DNA from 2 places in the Selenomonas sp. AB3002 genome. Region 2 is predicted to be linked to the other one. Evidence: a T-box and tRNA genes for the amino acid it is inferred to sense, from the RefSeq annotation. Region 2 holds a T-box; the other holds one or more tRNA genes.

Evidence for each region. The T-box of region 2 lies ahead of P159_RS0101280 (valine--tRNA ligase). A T-box ahead of a tRNA ligase gene usually reads a tRNA of that ligase, here a tRNA-Val.
Region 1: it encodes a tRNA-Val, which carries the amino acid that the T-box ahead of P159_RS0101280 (valine--tRNA ligase) is inferred to sense. The anticodon was not compared.

The regions. Positions count from the first base shown of each region.
Region 1 covers NZ_JNIO01000007.1:107,396-110,844, forward strand. The annotation lists gene P159_RS0106260 (PAS domain-containing hybrid sensor histidine kinase/response regulator) at 1-1,332, shown strand, start outside; tRNA gene P159_RS0106265 (tRNA-Val) at 1,375-1,451, opposite strand; tRNA gene P159_RS0106270 (tRNA-Val) at 1,455-1,531, opposite strand; gene P159_RS0106275 (hypothetical protein) at 2,056-2,481, shown strand; gene P159_RS0106280 (BMP family ABC transporter substrate-binding protein) at 2,687-3,449, opposite strand, start outside.
Region 2 covers NZ_JNIO01000002.1:207,489-210,937, forward strand. The annotation lists gene P159_RS0101280 (valine--tRNA ligase) at 1-1,086, opposite strand, end outside; T-box leader at 1,142-1,354, opposite strand; gene P159_RS0101285 (transcription repressor NadR) at 1,418-1,942, opposite strand; gene P159_RS20435 (hypothetical protein) at 2,171-2,314, shown strand; gene P159_RS0101295 (hypothetical protein) at 2,594-3,400, shown strand; gene P159_RS0101300 (DUF2922 domain-containing protein) at 3,390-3,449, opposite strand, start outside.

The DNA.
Region 1 (3,449 bases), on a different contig from region 2:
CTTGCCAATCTGGTGAAATTCCGCCTGGAGGAAAAGGGCCTGATTTTCCGGCTGGAAATCGACCCCAGCCTGCCCACCCGGCTTTTCGGTGACGAGCTTCGCCTGAAGCAGGTCATCACCAACCTGCTGACCAATGCCGCCAAGTACACAGAAAAGGGCACCGTGACCCTGAAAATGCAGGTGACCCATAAAAAAGGCCACGATGTATCCATCGAGGTGGCGGTGAAAGATACGGGCATCGGCATCAAAGACGAGGAACTGGGCAAGCTGTTCTCAGCCTTTGACCGGCTTGATGTCATCCGCACCCGCAGCATCGAGGGCACCGGGCTGGGCCTGGCCATCAGCTCCCGCATGCTGAAGCTCATGGGGGCCGACCTGCAGGTGCAGAGCACCTACGGCCAGGGCTCCGTCTTTTCCTTCACCGTGGGCCAGCAGATAGTGGACAGCACAGAGATAGGCGAATTCGACCTTGGCAGCACTCCCATCATCGGCGAGACAGTCAAGAAGCATCTCAGCTTCCTGGCCCCCACGGCCCGGGTGCTGCTGGTAGACGACACCCCCCTGAACCTGAAGGTGATAGTGGGGCTCCTGAAAAAGACCCAGCTCCTCACAGAGACAGCTGCCAGCGGCCGGGAGTGCATCGAGAAATTCGGCGCTACGGACTACGACATCATCTTCCTGGACTACCGCATGCCGGAAATGGACGGCATCGAGACCCTGAAAAAGCTCTACGAGCTTTACCCGGAAAAAGCCAAAGCCACCCCCATCGTCTGCCTCACCGCCAGCGCCATCGCCGGTGACAGGGAGCGTATGCTGAAAGCAGGCTTTGACGACTATCTGCCCAAGCCCGTCAATATCCTGGACATGGAGCGCATGATGATACACTACCTGCCCAAGGAAAAGGTGCAGCTGGTGACAGAGGAAGGGACAGCAACACCGCCCCCAGAGGAAACTTCGGATATCCTGCCCACTGCCCTTTTCGAGCTGGAAGCCATCGACCCCGTGTCCGGCATCGAATACTGCGGCAGCGAGGAAGACTACATGGAAACTCTCTCCATCTTCTCCGCCTCCATCGGCTCCAAGTCCAAGAAAATCGAAAAAGCCTGGCAGGAGCAGGACCTCAAGAACTACACCATCCTGGTCCACTCCCTGAAAAGCACCTCCCGCATCGTAGGCGCCAAATCCCTCTCAGACCTTGCCTTCCAACTGGAAATGGCAGGCAAGGAAGCAAACAACAGCCTTATAGCAGAAAAGACCCCCGGGCTGCTGGAAATGTACAGAAGCCTGCAGGAGCCTTTGGAAGAGATTGTGGAGGCGTGGGAAGATAAATAAGGATACGAAAAAGGAGGCCTTGCGGCCTCCTGTATTTACAAATGGTGCTCGCCGAGGGATTCGAACCCCCGACCCCCTCCATGTGACGGAGATGCTCTAGCCAACTGAGCTAGGCGAGCAAATGGTGGGGTTAACAAGATTCGAACTTGTGACCTCCTCGATGTCAACGAGACACTCTAACCAACTGAGCTATAACCCCATTGCTGAACACAAGAAATATAATACACGGTTTCGATGGCAATGTCAAGAAAAAATTTTCATTTTCCTAAAAAGCGAAAAGCCGCAGGGTTAACTACTCCCCACGGCCTACACCATCTCGTTACTAGACTTTATGCCCTAATTATATGACTCGTTGCCACTTATGTCAACAAGTGTTATAATGTAAACAAAAGAAGCCTCCTGCTGCGAACAGGAGGCGGGCTACTGGTAAACGGTCAGCCCTCAACTCTTTTGTATAATCCAAAGATTAACCGCCAGAGTTTGCGAGACTACGGGCGGTTATTTCTTTCTGTTGTTGACGGCAAGGATAATCAGAAGAATCAGTAACAACTGAAGCGTCATGTTGTCCATACCATCACCTCCCATCTGCCGATCGACCACGCGCTTTGAACGCCAGCTTTGATGAGAGGACTAACCGCCTACCGTTTTTGTAGCTTAGAACTATTGTACTAAAATATTACTTCGCTGACAATCAAGAATTTCCATGGCTGATGAGGTGATAGTATGGCCGACCTTACCAAGCACGGTGCCAGACGCCTGAGACGGCGCATCTCCACCAGCATGCCCAGCGATAAAGAATATCTGCAACGGGTCTTGAAATATGGCCTCCGTGAGGAAGATGTAGAAGGAGACCTGGCCGGCTTCCTCAGTGCCAAGAAGTTACAAAACGGCCCAAGGCACGAGTGTGTGATATATGCCCAAGCTATGCATATCTTCACCAAAGACCAACGTCTGGTGACGGTCTACCGTCTGCCAGCAAACCTGATTCCGGAAGCAGACAGGACAGGGGCGGAAAAGCACCGCAGAGTAAAGGCTGAGAGCAGTGAACGGAGGAAACAGAAGGAGCAATCGCATAGGGCGAAATATCTGGCCAAGAAAAGGAAGGCGTGGCTAGAAGATTATGAAACAGAGATAAACTTGCGTTTTTGAGCATATCAACTTCTACCTGACATCTGTTCCTCAGGTTTCACACACTTGCTTATAATATCACGTCATGGTTATATTATTTTTCTAACAGATAAATATTACAATCCAAATATGCAAAGGATATTAGGATATTGCATAAAGAAGCCTCCCGGAGTCGTTAACCGGGAGGCTATTTTCGTGTCTCCATGCACGCCTATGTCAGACAATCTCACTCATAGACGCTGACGCCCTCCACGTACCAGTCGAAGGCATTCAGCATCTCATCATCCGACATGGAGGCTCCTTCGGTGATGCGAAGGCTGCCCTTATTGTCCTTGATGGGCCCGTAAAATACATCAAAGCCACGTTTGCTGAATTTATCGGTGACGTCCCGCACCAGCGCAGCGGTGTCCGCAGACACCTGGGGAGAAAGGGGAGACAGCTTGACCATCCCTTCATCCTTGTAAGTCCAGACCTGCCTGCCGTGGAACTTGCCCTGCAGGCAGTCCATTATCTGCTCACGGTAATAATGGCGCCAGTCCCATTCACAGGCCACCAGATATGTATTGGGAAACAGTTCCCGATTGTCCGTGTGATAGCCGATGGACCATATACCCCTGGCATCTGCCTCCTGATGGGGGGCCATGGAATTGGTGTGGACTGTCACCACATCAATGGGGAAAGCGTCCAGCAGTTTCCGGCAGGACTCCAGGGCCGGTGCATCAGCCGTCCATGACTTGCAATAGCTCACGTGCACCACAGCATCCGGTCGTACCCGCCTGACCCCCAGGGTGAAGGCATTGATGCCGCGAATCACCTGCGAATTAGGGAAAGCTGCAATATAGCCCAGTTCCCCGGTCTTGGTCTGCTTCCCCGCCACAATGCCTGACAAATATCTTGCCTGATACATGCGCCCAAAGAACGAGGAATAATTGTCCTGATGATAAGTGCCCCCTGCGTGCAGGAAATAAATTTGCGGGTATTCATCAGCA
Region 2 (3,449 bases):
CAGGGGCTCTATGGTGGAATGGCAGCGGGAGCAATGGCCTACTGCATGCTCATGCTCCTCCACGGAAACCAGCACGCCCTTTTCCTCCAGCTCCTTCACCAGAGCCTTGCGGCACTCATAGCGGTCCATACCGTTGTACTTGCCGGCACCTTCCAGCATGTGGCCGTCATTGCCGATGACCTTCACCTGCTCCAGGTTGTGGCGCAGGCCCATCTCAAAGTCGTTGGGGTCATGGGCAGGGGTCACCTTCACGGCGCCGGTGCCGAACTCCTTGTCCACGTATTCATCGGCAAAGAGGGGGATGCGGCGGTTCACGATGGGCAGGATCAAGGTCTTGCCAATCAGGTGCTTGTAACGCTCATCCTCGGGATGCACAGCCACGCCGGTATCGCCGAACATGGTCTCGGGACGGGTGGTGGCAATCTCCACATATTCCTCCGTGCCCTCTACCTGATAGCGCAGGTGCCAGAGGTGGCCATTCTCCGTCTCATGCTCCACCTCGATATCGGAAATGGCGGTGTTGCAGGAGGGGCACCAGTTGGTGATGCGGGTACCCTGATAGATAAGGCCCTTCTCGTAAAGGCTTACAAAGACCTCACGCACAGCCCTGGAGCAGCCCTCGTCCATGGTGAAGCGCTCACGGTCCCAGTCAAGGGAGGAACCCAGGGAGCGCAGCTGGGACATGATGCGGCTGCCAAACTTTTCCTTCCAGTCCCAGACCCGCTCCAGAAACTTCTCGCGGCCCAGGTCATAACGGCTCAGGCCCTCCTCCCGGAGAGCCCCCTCCACCTTGGCCTGGGTGGCAATGCCTGCATGGTCGCAGCCGGGCATCCAAACGGTGTTGAAGCCCTGCATGCGGTGGTAGCGGATAAGGATATCCTGCAGGGTGTTGTCCAGGGCATGGCCCATGTGCAGCTGGCCCGTGACATTCGGGGGCGGGATCACCATGCTGTAAGGCTTCTTGCTCTTGTCCACCTCAGCGTGGAAGAACTTATTCTCCTCCCAGAACTGATACCATTTCTTCTCAAAGGACTGGGGGTCATAAACCTTGGGAATGTTGTTTTCCTGCTCCAAAACTTCGCTCATCTTTATCCTCCTACTCGCGGAACTATCCGCCACAAACTAAAAAAGCGCCCCCGCCCCAAAGGACGAAAGCGCGCACTTTCGTGGTACCACCAATGTTCCCGGGGAATCCCCGGCTCAAAGCCTTAACGCAGCCATACGTCCGCACTTACTCAAAGTTCAGCCCGGAAGCTCGGAAGCGACCTTCAAGCCCGCCGCACAGAAACTTCCACCAGCCGTTTCCTCTCTATAGTGCGAAGAGAGCCCTACTCCTCTCCGTCATCGCCTTGCTATTCATTTGACATGGCATTGATTCTATCACAAAATCCCCGCCTTGACAATGATTTTTAGGACCTTAAACGCCTGTCTCCTCCAAAACTCCCAGCTTTTCCAGCTCTTCCTTGATGGCCTCCAGCGCCTCTTCGTCCGGCACTCTCACCGTGTGCACATGGATTCCTCCGGTGACTATGGAAATAGGAGCCGCCTCACACTTCTGCATCTTCGTGAGGAAGTTCTTCACATCGCGCCTGCTGGTAAGGAGCAAGTCTGCCTTCAAGGGACCATAGACAGGATGCTCCACAATCACATCCAGCACCTCGCCCCCGTTATCCACGAAGGCCAGCAGTTCCTGCTCCATCTCGTCCCTGCTGTGGCGGCAGATAAAGCTGACCAGAAGCCCCTCTGTCCCTTCACTTTCGGGTACAAAATACCCTCTGGGCGTGGCGTAGATTTTCGCCCCCTCTGCCCGGAGGATGCTGATATCCCCCACGATAATCTGGCGGCTAACCCCAAATTCCCGCGCCAGCTTCGTGCCGGAAAGAGGAGACTTGGCCTTCTTCAACCGCGCCAAAACCGCCGCCCTGCGTTCCTCTGTAGTCACATTCCATCCCCTGCCTAATCTGTTATTTACATAAATTATATACACATACAAACAGGCAGGCAAGCCCTAAGCTCACCTGCCCGTATTGGATAGGTCAGCCTGTCGCTCATCTCACTGCATGATTCCAGATTTCCCCCAAATATTTTTTTAGCTTTAGCAGGATTTCAGGCAGATATATAGAAAAGATATTGTGTGAGTATTGTGACATTTTAGAAGGAGGTATTTTCTATGAAGTCACTCACTTTAAGGCTCCTGGCTGTGATGGCGCTGGCACTGATCTGGGCCATCGCACTTCCCCAAGGAGCAGAAGCAAAACCACAGATCAAATTCACCATCGAACATGTCTATCTGCACACCGCGGGAGAGGCGTAGATTGTCGGTTACTTTGAGAACTCCGGGGACCAGGGAGCTTACGTCAAATGGACAGAAATTGACCTCACGCTCATTGCCGACAACGGACAGGAGATGTGGTCGGATTATGGCATTCGCCATTATGTGAACGATATTTACGTTCCTGCTGGCGAATACATAGCATACACCTGCTACGTGCAGCATCCGGATATCCCTGAATATCACGGAAAATGTCACTCTCGCTTCCGCACTAACACCCATTGGGAAAAAGCTGCCGGCTGAGGGAAAGGAATGCAGAAGATGAAAAAGACATTTTCAGGCAAAAAATTCCTCCTGGCCCTGGCCTTGAGCACAACCTGCCTGCTAGGCGGGAATCTGGCTGAAGCTGGTGCGAATGCGCCTTCTGTCCCCGCTTCTGTGCAGGAGGTCAATTCCCAAAGCCTCGACTCGGCTTTCCTGCAGGGCATTTATGGCAAATGGCAGGAAGAAGGAGTGCTTGATGCCCGCACCCTTATCATAAATGCCGATGGCACCTATGAGCTGGCCTATCGGGGCGGCGGCGTAAGCCATGGGACAGTGAAGGTGTCCATGGATGAACACCCCGATGGCTCGAAATCCTGCTGGTACAATTTTTATGAAGAAGATGGCACCCTGTGGATGGGGGCCGAAAGAGATGGCGAATATCCGGTGCAAACTGACTTGTATTCCGGGCATGATGGTGCCATGCACTTTGTCCGGCAGGAAAATAGCTGCCACGATACAGGCACAGGAGTGCACCCGGAGGACTATTCAGGAATATGGGCTTGCGGCAGGTGCAGTATGACCATCACGCCTGAGGGAAACGGCTACCTGGCAGAAATACAGTGGGCCAGCAGCGCTGCCGAGGGCTCGCGCTGGATCTTCCCCTGCACCTATGACAGTTACAGCGCCCAGCTTTTCTGCAACGGCAGGGGCAAGCGCATTGACTATGTGTGCGATGAGACTGGCACATGCAAGAATAAGATCATCTATCAGAACGGAAGCAGCACCTTTACCATGCGTGAGGGCGTGCTGTTCTGGCAGTCACCAGAGGAACCCAACTACACAGATATAGAGTTCAGACGGTAAACAGAGCAAGTGGAGCTGCTACGCACATGATGCGCGGCAGCTCTTTTGG